3 regions of the Halolactibacillus sp. JCM 19043 genome follow, and region 2 is predicted to be linked to each of the others. Evidence: riboswitches for the same ligand, from Rfam matches in the RefSeq annotation. Region 2 holds a riboswitch; each other region holds the start of a gene.

What was found. A riboswitch is a leader RNA that binds a small molecule or an ion and turns the genes downstream of it on or off. The one in region 2 is predicted to bind cyclic di-GMP.
Region 1: another riboswitch for cyclic di-GMP. It lies ahead of JCM19043_RS06760 (FapA family protein); the one in region 2 lies ahead of JCM19043_RS07770 (response regulator).
Region 3: another riboswitch for cyclic di-GMP. It lies ahead of JCM19043_RS00160 (type II secretion system protein); the one in region 2 lies ahead of JCM19043_RS07770 (response regulator).

What each region holds. Positions count from the first base shown of each region.
Region 1 is NZ_BAXD01000009.1:62,775-67,415, forward strand. It holds partial or broken gene JCM19043_RS06755 (ribonucleoside-diphosphate reductase subunit alpha) at 1-1,367, opposite strand, end outside; cyclic di-GMP riboswitch class I at 1,719-1,804, shown strand; gene JCM19043_RS06760 (FapA family protein) at 1,876-3,906, shown strand; gene JCM19043_RS06765 (PilZ domain-containing protein) at 4,081-4,518, shown strand.
Region 2 is NZ_BAXD01000012.1:41,722-46,362, reverse strand. It holds gene JCM19043_RS07775 (sensor domain-containing diguanylate cyclase) at 1-1,174, opposite strand, end outside; cyclic di-GMP riboswitch class I at 1,428-1,515, shown strand; gene JCM19043_RS07770 (response regulator) at 1,570-1,950, shown strand; gene JCM19043_RS07765 (bifunctional diguanylate cyclase/phosphodiesterase) at 2,052-4,415, shown strand.
Region 3 is NZ_BAXD01000001.1:35,609-40,249, reverse strand. It holds gene pilM (type IV pilus biogenesis protein PilM) at 1-788, opposite strand, end outside; gene JCM19043_RS00165 (A24 family peptidase) at 833-1,585, opposite strand; gene JCM19043_RS00160 (type II secretion system protein) at 1,647-2,006, opposite strand; cyclic di-GMP riboswitch class II at 2,086-2,169, opposite strand; gene JCM19043_RS00155 (type II secretion system F family protein) at 2,279-3,481, opposite strand; partial or broken gene JCM19043_RS00150 (type IV pilus twitching motility protein PilT) at 3,500-4,524, opposite strand; gene JCM19043_RS00145 (GspE/PulE family protein) at 4,536-4,641, opposite strand, start outside.

The sequences.
Region 1 (4,641 bases), on a different contig from region 2:
GTAATTTCCGTACATAAATTACTGGCAAAAATACTTGTTCGACCGCGTCCATGGACATGTTTATTCGCATTTTTACGGTTCACTTCATCACGATAAAACATATAAGGTGTGCCTGTTTCAAGTTGTGCCATCATGATTCGCGCCATAATATCCATCGCTCGGTACGTCTTACGTGATAAGAGAGGATGATTGACGGCTTCTTCATACTTTTCGGTAAAGTAACGCTTGTCTGTCTCATCATAGAAATCTTCTAAGCCGAGTGCTCGTCCCGTTTCATCTTTCCATCCCATCACTTGTTTGACTTCATGTGGACAAAACGTATGCCACTTGCCAATACTACGCCCCGCCTCATCTGTTTTTTCTAACTGTTCCATAAATAAGTCAGGAATGCTGACGCCAGTGAAAATATCATGAGCTTTCCGGCGTTCATCCCCATTATTCGTTTTTAAATCTAAAAAGCCGTTCATAATATCTTTGTGGAATACATCTAAATAGATACTCACCGCGCCTTGACGTTGTCCGAGTTGATCGACGCTGACAGCTGTATCATTTAATAATTTAATCCAAGGAATCACACCGCTAGAATGGCCTTTGAACTTTTTAATATCCGAACCAAGGGCTCTAACTTTTCCGTAATAAACACCAATGCCACCGCCGTCTTTACTAAGACGTGCCACATCCCAATTGTTCATATAAATCCCGTCCAAGGAATCGTCGACCGTATCAATAAAACAACTAGAAAGTTGCCCGTAACTTTTACCGGCATTTGATAAGGTAGGTGTTGCGACAGTCATGTAAAGGTTAGAAAGTGCCCAGTAAGCTTCTTTAACAAGTTCGAGGCGCTTAGCTTTTGGTTCATGTTGCATCAGTGTCATGGCAATCACCATGAACCGTTCTTGAGGTAATTCAAATAATTCTTTTTTATGATTTCTAGCAAGGTAGCGATCCTGCAACAGAAAGAGCCCAATATAATTAAATAATTGGTCTTTCACTGGATCGATTGACTGACTTAAATCAGCGATATCAGCTTTTGAATAATGCGTAAGTAAGGCGTCAGAATAAATGCCTTTATCTGTGAGTGTGACGATCAGCTGATAAAAGTCAGGATACGTTGTAAAATCATTATGCTGTCTGTTACGACCGGCTTCTTTGTAAAGTTGCTTGTTTAAAAAGTGACTCGCAATAAAGGACCAGTTTGGTGCATCAATATCAATACGATTGAGGGCGTAAAAGAGCGCTGTTTCATTTTCATCTTTGTTTTCTTTTATTGCCTCTTCAATTTTTTGGTTGAGTTGATCGAGATTAAGCTTGTATTGCGCTTCTAAGTATGTAAGTTCTTGTTGAAGTTTATCCATCGTAATGGTCATAGTTATCTTCCTTTCTTATTTGCTTGACGATACCAAATTGTTAGGTTTAAAGCATCATACACTATATATAGTGTATGATTTATAAAAAAAACGCTACATCTTGTATTGTATCGTTAAAAGTTATACATGTCTATAAGCACGAAGAATTATTTATACTTTTTTGTTTAGAAAATAAAGCATGTATAACTTTCTCTGTTTATCTAGTAGATATCGCGGGCAGAAAGATATACAATGATGTTAAAGAGACGTAAAACGTGTGTGTATTCAGGAATATGTGACAAAAGAACGATAAGAAGTTAGTTAAAAAGATAGAGTTTGACTGATTTCTAGTCGTGACCTTAAAAAAATCACAAGATAATTGGGCAAACTTAGCGAAAGCTAAGGACGCAAAGCTACGGGTCTAAAGTAGACATACTATTGATCGCCGGGTTGCACAGAGATAATCAGGATTATTACACATGATTATTTATAGAGAGAGGCCGGTTGAGAAAGAAAAGAGGGGCAAAGGATGACGACGTTTATATCAAAAGGCAGGACTGTGAAAGAAGCGATACATTTGGGACTTGAAGCCTTACAGTTAGACCGTACACAAGTTGAGATCGAAGTACTACAAATAGAAAAAAGAGGTCTCTTAGGTATAGGTAACAAAGATGCAACAGTCAAGCTGACGTATCAACTAGATACAACCGTAACATCACCAAATCCATCGATTAAAGGAACAATGCCGGAAACTCATACATCGATTGATGGCATGGGTCTCGATGATTTTCTTGATTATTTAAATCAAGCATCATCCATTGAAGAAGATATACACGAAAAGAATGACAAAGACGATATAAGTCAAACGATTTCAGAAGCATCAGATGCCATACATTATGAACATCACCAATCATTAAGCGGTAAGGTATGGGTAAAAGATGGTCAACTCTTCGTAAAAGATAGCGAGGAACATCAACCGTCACTAAAACTTGAAAAAGGTTTACTTGTTAAAAAGAATGGCGAAACGATTGAAGATACGTTTATTTTTGTGAAGGAAAAAGATGAGGTTACCTTCTTTTTTGAAGAGGCGTCAGAACCAACAGAATGGAAAATTGTTGAAACAGATGATAAGTTGAAAGCAGAATTACGTATTAAACCAGGGATTGAACGCCAATTGAAATTAAAAGATACAACACCGGGCTATCAGGTTACTATTGAAACGGTGGAGGATATTGTCGTAAAACAAACGATTACCTCATCGGATATTTTAGCGGCCTTAACAGAGCGAGGAGTCATATACGGTATTGATGAACAGGCGATTGAATCTGCGCTTAGTAGTAAACAAGGTGGTCTGTTTGTCATTGCTAAAGGGGAGGCGCCGGTTGACGGGATAGATGGTAGATTAGAAGAAAAGATAAAAACACGACCAGAAAATGATTCTAAAGATAATAGTGACTTATCTGCGATTGACTATCGTGAAAGAAAAAAGATACCAAACGTTGAAAAAGGACAAGTCCTTGCGATTATCCATCCGGCTATTAAGGGAAAAAGTGGCATATCAGTTAGAGGGGAAGATATGCCACCTAGACTTGCTCGTGAATTAAAAGTCGTCACGCAAAAAGGTACGATTAAGTTAGATAACAGGATTGTGGCAAATGAGAATGGCCGACCGTTTATTGAAAGGCGGGGACCACTTGTTAAAACGAAAGTGTTGCCACAGATGGTACATGACGGGGATGTTGATTTAAGTTCTGGTAACATTATCTTCCGTGGTGACGTTGAAGTAAAAGGAGATGTGACCGAAGGGATGCAAATCCAATCAGGTGGGCATGTGACGATTCATCAGACAGTCAATGGGGCAACCATTCGTGCTCTGCAGTCCATTCACATAGGTGGGAATGCGAATCGGTCAGATATTGCCTCTGGGAGTCATGTCGACCTCACGTTACAGCACGTATTAAGTGGCTTATATCATAAATTATTGGATATGCAACAAATGATCGATCAAATTATTCAATCACCTAAGTTTAAAAATAGCCCATATAAACATGCGAGTATCACTTCCTTAATCTTGTTAGTCAAAGAGAAGCGGTTTAAAACATTGTCGAAAGACATTCAATACTTTAATCAATTAGTCGCCAATGAAAAGAAATATCTAATAGAAGAAGAATGGGAAGAAGTGAATGAATCACTTAAAAAAATCTTTTTCCGTATTCCCCAGATTGATGTATCGATGGATACGTTTAAACGTTTGCTTGATCAGATGAAAAACCTCATCGATTTAAGTGCGATGCAAAACAATGAAGAAGCGAATCTATTCCTTAAAAATGCCTTGAATAGTCGATTGGTTTCTGCTGGTGATATTATGGTGCTCGGTCGGTCTTGCATCAACTCAACGATAAAAGCCGAAGGGTTTGTCACTGTTAGAGGTATTGTGCGAGGCGGCGAACTATTTGCGAAGAAAGGTTGCGACTTATACGAGGTCGGTGGTCAGATGGGAGTCAGGACATTAATTAAAACATCGGAAGAAGGTAAAATTCGGATTAAAAAAAGTGTTTGAAGGAACGGTCATTAAAGTAGGGGGATGGACCCATACATTTGAAGAAGATCAAGAATTTATAGAAGCTTCTTTAAATAAAGAAGGGAAGTTTCATTTAACTCATCATTAAAACAACCGATATAATATAGAGATAAGAAAATGTGAGAATTTCCACAAGGGAAAGCAGGTTATATGATGCGTTACAAAAGAAAAGAACCATTTAGATATTTATTTAATGAACCGATAGATGGAAAGTTTGTGATAATTTTAAACCATGAAGATGAAGACAAAGTTACTCGGACAGACCCAGGTAGGTTAAAGATTATTGATCTTAGTCCTAAAGGGATGCAATTTAGAACAAAGCTAGATATCCCGACATCAAACAAGGAGTTTTATATAGAAGTCACGTTTGAATTAGATGGTGAAACGATTGAGATGCTAGGTCAAATTGCTTGGAAGAAAAATGAGTCAGATGGTGTTCGTTATGGACTTGAAGGCATTGAGGACCCGAAGCGTGAACAACAAATTATTGAAGGAGTCAAATCCCTCAGTAAAAAAGCCCATGCTAAGGCAAACATTTTAGAAAAAACAGAAGAGTTAAAGCAACCTGAATGGAAGGAAAAAGAAGAATAAAGACCACCAAATAAAGAAACGAATCAAGACCCGACACCTATAAATGAAACTACTTTAAAAGAGAGGCATTCATTTAGCGACATGTAAGGGTTATACTGACAAAGTAACATTTTAAACTATCAC
Region 2 (4,641 bases):
ACAAGGCATTAATCCACTTTTGAAAAATCCCCTCGTCTTCTGGTTCTAAATCTTCTAACCCTTCGTGATACACCTGGTAATGATTTTTCCCATCATGCTTAGCCGCATACATCGCCTGGTCTGCCCGGCGAATGAGAGCTTCTTTCGTTTCACCATGTTCAGGATATAGACTGATGCCAATGCTGGCGGACACTTTTAGTTCATGTGATCGAATAAATACCGGTGATTGTAAGCTGTCAAGAATGCGTTCGGCAATGGTTTCGATTTCTTGTTGTTCTGTCTCTTCAAACACAACGATAAACTCATCTCCACCGAAACGCGCAATCAAGTCTTCTTCCCTGACACAGTCATCCAGTCGCTTAGTAATCTCGACGAGATACAAATCACCCACCTCATGGCCAAGTTCGTCATTAATCGCTTTAAAATCATCTAAATCTAAAAACATCATAGAGAATGGATGACCGTGACGTTTAGAGCGTGCGAGGGCTTTTTTAATATGACGATCCAACATTTTACGATTCGGTAAATCCGTTAAATCATCAAAATACGCCATTTTTCTTAACTGATGTTCTAACGTTTTTTGTGCCGTCACATCAACAAACTTCCCGTAAATTTTAATAATCCTACCTTTGTCATCGGCGATCGGCTTGGCGATTTTTTGAATCCACTTCTCTCCCTCGGTCGGATGAGTGATCCGGAAAGTGTGATCAACACTGACGCCTTGAAATAATAACCGGTGATGGTCGACAACATCAGCTAAGTCATCTGGATGAACAAGCTGATGCCATAAGCGCCCATCTTGGTTAAACTGTGCTTGCGTATAACCAAATAACCCTTCGACACCAAGCGAGTAGTAAAACGCGAGTTGTTTAACATCTTCAATATAAAGCGTTGCCCCGTCAAACGCATCAAAGAAAGCTTCATACTCCGCTTTATCGCGTTCTGCTTCTGATAAAGTTTCCCTTAAGAGAGCAACATCGTTCGTTTTTGCACTAAGGGCTTGACTCATGTCATCGATCTGCTTCGTCTTTTCACGGTGATAATAACCGCTTAAACCCAAAACAATGAGTGATAGTATCACGGTGACAATTGATGATATAAATGTTGATATCGCGATGAAACAAACTAACCCGATGATACTTTTGTAAGCGTATTGATTTAACCATGGTTTCATGATGTCTATCTCCTTCATCGTATATAAAATGAACAGGTTAAATAAGAAAAGTTTCCTTTCTTTTCTCTCTTTCTTTTGTCAATATTAAAATTTTATCAGCAAATAATGAAAATGCAAACAAAATCGTTAAAAAAGTCCCCATTATTTTAAAGATTATTCTTTTTAGCCGTTTGGATCACAATAAGCCCTTTCATCCCATTTACAATTGTGTTTAAACTCGCTACAATAGGGAACGTTAAAAGTATAAACATCCATACGATAACGGCAAAATATTTGAAAAAGTATGACGCAAAGCTACGGATCTAAGGAGTCTCCCACTCTATGACCGCCGAGCTACCTATGGAATGGTAGGATGATTTATCTTTTGAATCACATTATCGGAAGAAGGGATTCAAATGCCAACGATTTTAATCGTTGATGACTCTCGTTTTATGCGACAATGGCTAAGGCGAATCATTCAACAACAGAAAGCGTACACCATCATTGAAGCTAGTAACGGAAACGCAGCCGTTCAACTATACAAAGACAATCATCCCGATCTTGTCTTAATGGATATGATCATGCCACAGATGACAGGACTCGTTGCTTTACAAGCCATCATTGATTATGACCCTAAGGCAAAAGTAATGATGTGTTCCTCTATGGGGACAAAACAGCACGTACGAGAGGCCCTTCATATCGGTGCTAAAGACTTTGTCGTTAAGCCCTTTTTTGATGCCCTCCCGAACGGGTTCATAAACTTCTTTATCACTCAAGTCATTAATTTTTTCCACTAATCGCTAAGATTAGTGGTTTTTTACACATAACAATTAGTCATATCCACCTATCTGTAGTATACTTATACGTAACTATTCTAACGAGATGCGAGGTGATACCCATGCCGAGTCAACGTTTTCACTCCCTTACTAAACATGAACTGTTAGCGCTTTATGATTTAAAAGATTTTGCGATTATTATTTTTGACGAGACACTCACTTTAACATCTATTTCACATACAAGTCCACCAATTAAACAGTGGTTCTTAAAACATAACCTGTCGAGCCCTATCCATATTCAGGAGGTGCTTGACTTAAATGATACGGCTTACGATATGTTAACGACTTCTCTACATACAGATGGTAAGTACACCTTAACAGCTCCAGCCATACATGAACATGACACATGGGTGACGGTTCAATTGGAAACGGTCCAATTAAAAAATACCGTCGCTATTATCGGTACTTTCCATCTCTATCAAGACGTGATGACACTTCATTCACTCGCTAAAAATGTGCTCTATCACGAAACACCTAACGGTGTATTCACTTTGAATAATGAGGGTCACTTGATTTATGCGAATGCGATTTCGAAAGAACTTTTTCATCATACCGACGCATCAAGTGAAGGGTTACATTTTCTTGATATCATTAGTACCAAGGACCATAAAAAAGCACAGTTAGCTTTTAATAAAGTGATAAGTGGTAATACAACGGAACTTGAATTAACTGGTCTTACGAAAGACCACCAACAAAAACAGCTGCACATAAAAGCCATGCCACTGTCAAAACACGGTGAGATCTATGGTATCGTTGGACTGTTACGTGATACGACCGAAACGTATCGTATGAAAGAGCGATTAAAACAGTCAGAAGTCGAGTACCAATCGTTGTTTAAAGAAAACGTGGATGCGGTGATGACCTTTGACTTAGACGGACATTTTACTGCCTTAAATGAAGCTACCACTAAACTCACCGGTTATCACCGAAGCGATTTACTTGGTCGAACATTTAACTTTCTTATTGAACCAGACTTACTTGCCCGAACACTCACGAACTTCCATGCGACCGCAAACGGTCACTCGATTGAATATGAAACAGTCATTCAAACAAAACAAGGCACAAAACGGACGTTGAATATCACCTTGATTCCGATGGTGATTGATGATCATGTGCACGGCATTAACTGTATCGCTAAAGACGTGAGCGAAAAGAAACGTCTGAATGAAGAGTTACGTTATTTCGCCTATCATGATCATTTAACGGGGTTAAAAAATCAAATCGCTCTCTCCAAAGATATTGATCAACTCATTAATGATCCTATCATCACATCCTTTGGGCTTTTGTTCATTGATTTGGATCGCTTTAAACTGATTAATGACACCCTCGGTCATGCGAAGGGTGATGAGTTATTAAAGAAAATCGCGAAGCGGATTCTCACGACTCAAGTAGACATGCGCCAATTTTACCGCTATGGTGGTGATGAATTTATTATTGTCTATCAAAACGCACACATAAAAGATGTCGAGCGCTATGCGAACGAGTTGATTCACTTAATGAGTCAGCCGTATGTGATTGATGGCATTGATATCGTCAACACACCCACCATCGGTGTGAGCTTTTATCCAGACGATGCATTAACTTCTGAACAACTCGTGAAAAAAGCTGATCAAGCGATGTATCATGCCAAAAATATTGAACGGGGCACGGTTCAGTTCTATCAAACGAATCTTCCCGTTCAAATGGAAGGGATATTAGAAATAGAATCATCTTTGCGTAAAGCGATTGAACACGATGAGTTTGTCTTACATTATCAACCACAAATCGAAACAAAAACAGGTGTCATCCACGGGGCGGAAGCTCTTATTCGCTGGGAATCACCAACACGTGGATTAATTCCACCGAACGTCTTTATTCCACTGGCGGAAGAAACAGGACTGATTATCCCAATTGGGGAATGGGTGATTGAAGAAGTTGCCCGAACGATCCGTTCATTAAAAAAAGCTGACATTATCCTTCCCATCAGTATAAACTTATCTATTCGTCAGTTTTACCAGCGTAACCTTGTCGAACGGATAGAAACAATTTTAAAACGTTACGACGTGGACCCTTCACTGATTACGATTGAAATTACTGAATCGATGGCGATGGATGCCGCAACGGCCCTTGTGATTTTACAAGAGTTAAAAGCGCTTGGTGTAAAGATTGCCATTGATGATTTTGGGACTGGTTATAGTTCATTAAATTACTTGAAGCAATTTCCGATTGATTATTTAAAAATTGATCAGTCGTTTATCTTTGATATTTTAGATGACCGTGACGACCGGGATATTACTGATTCGATTATTTTACTTGGTCATCGTCTCAATATGTCACTTGTCGCTGAAGGCGTCGAGACCAAAGCCCATGTTGAATTATTACGCGGGATGCACTGTGATATACTGCAAGGCTATTACTTTAGTAAGCCAGTACCTAAAGATGCCTGATCGACTTTATCACAACCTATGAACACACTTAACCATCCCCCTCTTTTTTTATCATTTTAAACGATTTTAAAAGCACTGCCTGAGTCATCAGACAGTGCTTTTTGTTTGGGTTATTTTAAGCTTTTTCTGTCATTGTTTTTTAACGTGCTACTCGATCTTAATAGAAGAGTTCATCAAGTGCTTGTTGGTGATATTGATTGATTTTTTCTGTTAAGTCAGCAGAAAT
Region 3 (4,641 bases), on a different contig from region 2:
AAAAAAGCAACGTCAGTCACACCGGCACTTCCGTCTAGAACTGAATACTGATAAAAATCCATGAATCGTTCAATCGTGATTAACGTATTATCCCGCTCATCTTCTAACTCTTCTTTAGGTAGCGTGGAAACAAGTTCTTTTCCCGCCTCATCCAGTTGCCATGCTTGATAAGCATTTGAACTATGGACGTGCCGATTAAATTTCGGTTTATTATGATGGAAGACGGTTAAAGTTAAATCAAGTTTATTCCACTGGATCATCAACAAATGTTCATCATCTGTGGCGTCATGAAGCGATTGATACACCCGATAACCGCTGAGAAACGAAATGTCTGCGACAGCAGGGTTTAAACCAACGTCATTAAACAGTTTTTCAAAAGGTTTTAAGCGTTCTTTAGGATAAGCAAATAACAGAATCTCATTTGTTTCTTCCCCGAAGTTTAAGACATCAAAATCTAACACAGGATCTTTAAATGGTAAGCGAATACTACCTTCAAGCTGTAAGCGAATATATTGTTTCGCTTCATCATTAGATAGTTGGTTTGGAATCTCTTCTGTCCGCATCGTCACAAAACTATCAGGGACAAGAAAAGAGAGTTCAGCTCGTCGCCACTTCTTTTGTTCGACCAACGTTCGCAAGTGGCGTTTTAATTGTGCTTCATTAATTATACGACCATCTTCCATGACCAGTTGATCAAAAAAGACTTCTCCAAAATCTATATGTTCATCCGTTTTCATTTTCGGGCAGACAAGGTAACGGATACTTCGATCATTTATCGATAAAAACATGTTTTCTTAAAAAGTCCCATATGCTGTCATCCTTTATAAACAGTTTAGAAAAAGCTAAAATACCAATCTAATATAGCATCGCCAGTAAAGAGGACCGTAAGGGCCGCCATACTAATGTAAGGACCGAAAGGCACTTTAGATTTCCGTGTTACTTTACCGAGCAACAATAACACTATATTGACTAACGTACCATACAATGTCGATAGTAAAAAGATAAGTAAAACGCCGCCAATGCCAAATAAATATCCGAGCACAAAGAAATACTTCATATCCCCCGCCCCCATACCACCTTGACTTAAGACAATCACGACAAAGATTAAGCCAAATCCTATCAAAGCGCCTAGAAGTGATGAATACCATGGATCAAGTGGCTCGAATAATCGCAACATAACAATCAGTGGTAAGAAAAACAGTAGAATATGATTCGGTATTAAGAAATATGTAAGATCGGTCACGATGATGATAACGGCGAGCGATACCGCAACAAGCGCAATCAGTGTGTCTAGTGTTAGACCATAAACAATGTAACTCAGCATAAAACCGATACCTGTCAGTAATTCGATCACAGGATACATCCAACTAATCTTCGTTCCACATCCACGACACTTTCCGCGTTGGATAATAAACGAAATAACTGGAATCAGTTCGAGTGCCGTTAATTGTTTATGACACTTCGGACAGTATGAGCGGTCATGTGATAAAAAGTTTTTCTTCGGTACCCTCAAACCGACAACGTTATAAAATGATCCGAGTACAAGACCAAAGATAAAGAAGGTGATGCTGTAGAATAATGTCATAACAACACTCCTAGATAGAAATAAAGACCCCTCTTTGAGGAGTCTAAACTAAAAATATTTTTTAAGATGGCGGTGTGTAACCGTCAATACTATAAATACCCTCGTCGGATTTTGATATTGTATCAGTTTCAGCTATGCCACTAGGAAGATCAGAGCTTCTTAAATCTAAATAATTAGGAATCAGATCCCCAATAGTAGTTGTACCAGATGTAAATTCTTGATTAGCATCGGCTAATCTCGCTGCATCTAGAATTAATTTAACTTCAGCTGCATCAGCATCCGTTTCCGCTTTATCAATAATATTCCCTACCGCAGGAATGGCAATCGCGACGATAATACCTAAAATAACAATAACAGCTAAGAGTTCGACTAACGTAAAACCTTTTTCTTTCTTAAGTAATGTTTTGAATTTGTTAACCATAATAATTCCTCCTCTTAATATGTGTGTAATGGATGACTTATGATGATATAAAAAAAGACTCACAACATAAATAAACCATTATGATGTCAGCCGGTTGCACTACTTGCTCTTGTTTATCCAAGTGCCCAAATAAGGATAAACCGTCAACGCATCTGAGTTATTACTTAATGCTATTATACTACAAAATGGTAACATGTCTACCATTTTATTTGGATTATTTGAACTTTATTTGCATCTTTTAGTGACAACTTTACCGATACATCTGTACTACTTTAAATACCTTCAAATAAGCTAAACATTGGAATAACAATAGCTAAAACAATCGCACCGACGACGACCGCTAAGAAGATGATCATGACCGGTTCAATCAATGCTTTAAGTTTGTCGGCCGCTTCTTCTAATTCTTCTTCATAGAATTGCGCCACTTTTTTTAACATATCATCCATTGAGCCTGTTGCTTCACCAACCGCAATCATTTGAGTGATTAGTTTAGGAAATACCCAATGCCCCTTCATCGGATCAGCTAATGATTCCCCTTCTTCTAGTGATTTATAGCTTTCTCTTAATACTTTTTTAATGACGCGATTTTCCACTACCCGTTCAGTAATCATCACAGCTTCTAAGATTGGCACGGAGCTATTTAATAATGAACTAAGTGTTTGAGTCATCCTGGCAAGCGCTGCTTTTTGAATGAACAAACCAAAGATCGGCACCTTTAATTTTACCGTATCAAAGATATAAGCAAACTTTTCTTGTTTATATAATGTGCGCACGACAACTACAGCAATAAAAATAAAGAAGAGAAGTATCCACCAAGTTGAACCAATGGATTCACTTAAATTAAGGACAAGCTGCGTATAGGCCGGTAATTCCTGATCAAATGAAATAAACATATCAGAAAAAACGGGTACTAAGAAAGCCATTAAGAAAATCGTAATAAATACCGCTAAAACCCCGATAACAGCTGGGTAAGTTAAAGCCGTAATGACTTTTTGTTTTAATTGGTATTGCTTTTCATAGTAAGTGGCCATCCTGTCAAGAATATCATCTAATCGACCACTGACCTCACCGGCACTGATCATGCTGACAAGCAGTTCTGGGAATAGCTTTGGGTAACGGCTTAAAGCGTCTGATAAAGGTTCACCCTCTTCAATATGCTCTTTCACCTCTTCTAACGCCTCAGTTAAAGCCTTACTATTCGATTGTTCAGCAAGAATTTCGGTCGCATCAACAAGTGAAATACCTGCATCAATAAGCGTAGAGAATTGCCGCAAGAAAATGACAAAGTCTTTGTTTTTAATGGGATTACCAATATAGATATCTTTATGTAAGACAGGGTTTAAACGTTTAATATCAAAAACAACTAATCCAAGTTGTTTTAACTCTAGTAATGCTTCTTTTTCGTTCTCACTTTCTAACCTGCCTGACGATAACTTTCCTTCAACCGTTCGCGCTTGATAACGATAGATAGCCATCTATCCACCTCCTTATGCTTAACTGATATATGGGTCTGCATCACGTTGAGAGATTAACCCGTCCCTTACCTTTCTTGTGATATCCATCTCCATTGTATGCATCCCTAGATCTTTTGATGTTTGCATCGTATTTGGAATTTGATGCATTTTTTCATTTCTAATAAGATTTTTTACAGCTGGTGAGTTAATTAGAATCTCAGTTGCGGCAATGCGACCACTTTCTTGCGCTTTAGGAAATAGTCGCTGAGAGATAATCGCTTCAAGAACATTCGCAAGTAATATTCTAATTTGATCTTTTTGATGAGACGGAAACACATCAATGATCCGGTCCATCGTCGAACTCGCACTCTGAGTATGCAGCGTCCCTAACACTAAGTGACCTGTTTCAGCCGCTGTAATAGCAGTTTGAATCGTTTCTAAGTCACGCATCTCGCCAACTAAGATGACATCAGGGTCTTGTCTTAAACACGCACGTAAGCCGTTTTGAAAAGACATCGTATCAAAACCGACTTCCCGCTGGTCAATAATGGATTGTTTATGTTTATGCAAATACTCAATGGGATCTTCTAATGTAATAATATGTTTATTTAAGTGTTCGTTCATGTAATCAATCATAGAAGCAAGCGTCGTACTTTTACCACTTCCTGTTGGACCAGTGACTAATACTAAACCGTGCCTTTTAGTTGCAATTTCCTTCAACACGCTTGGTAACTGTAAGTCATCAATTTTCGGAATAGCGGTCGGAATAACCCTAAAAGCAATCGAGATATTGTTGCGCTGATAAAACATGTTGACACGAAAGCGCGAGACCCTTCAATGCCATGTGATAAATCAAGTTCTTTTTCACGGATGAATTTATCCCACATATCATCCGTCACAATTGAACGCGCGAGACGTTTCGTATCTGTAGGAGATAACACCTCTCCTTTATGTGGAATCAAACGTCCATCAATCCGAAAAATCGGTACAGAGCCTACTGTGATATGAATATCTGATGCATTCTTTCTAAATGCTAGTGTCAATAAGTCTTTTAAATCCTCCAAAGAAAAACCTCCTATGCATCAATAGCGACACGCATAACTTCTTCAATGGTTGTAAGTCCCTCTTTAACTTTGAGTAAACCATCATCTACTAAGAAATGCATACCTTTATCTTTAACA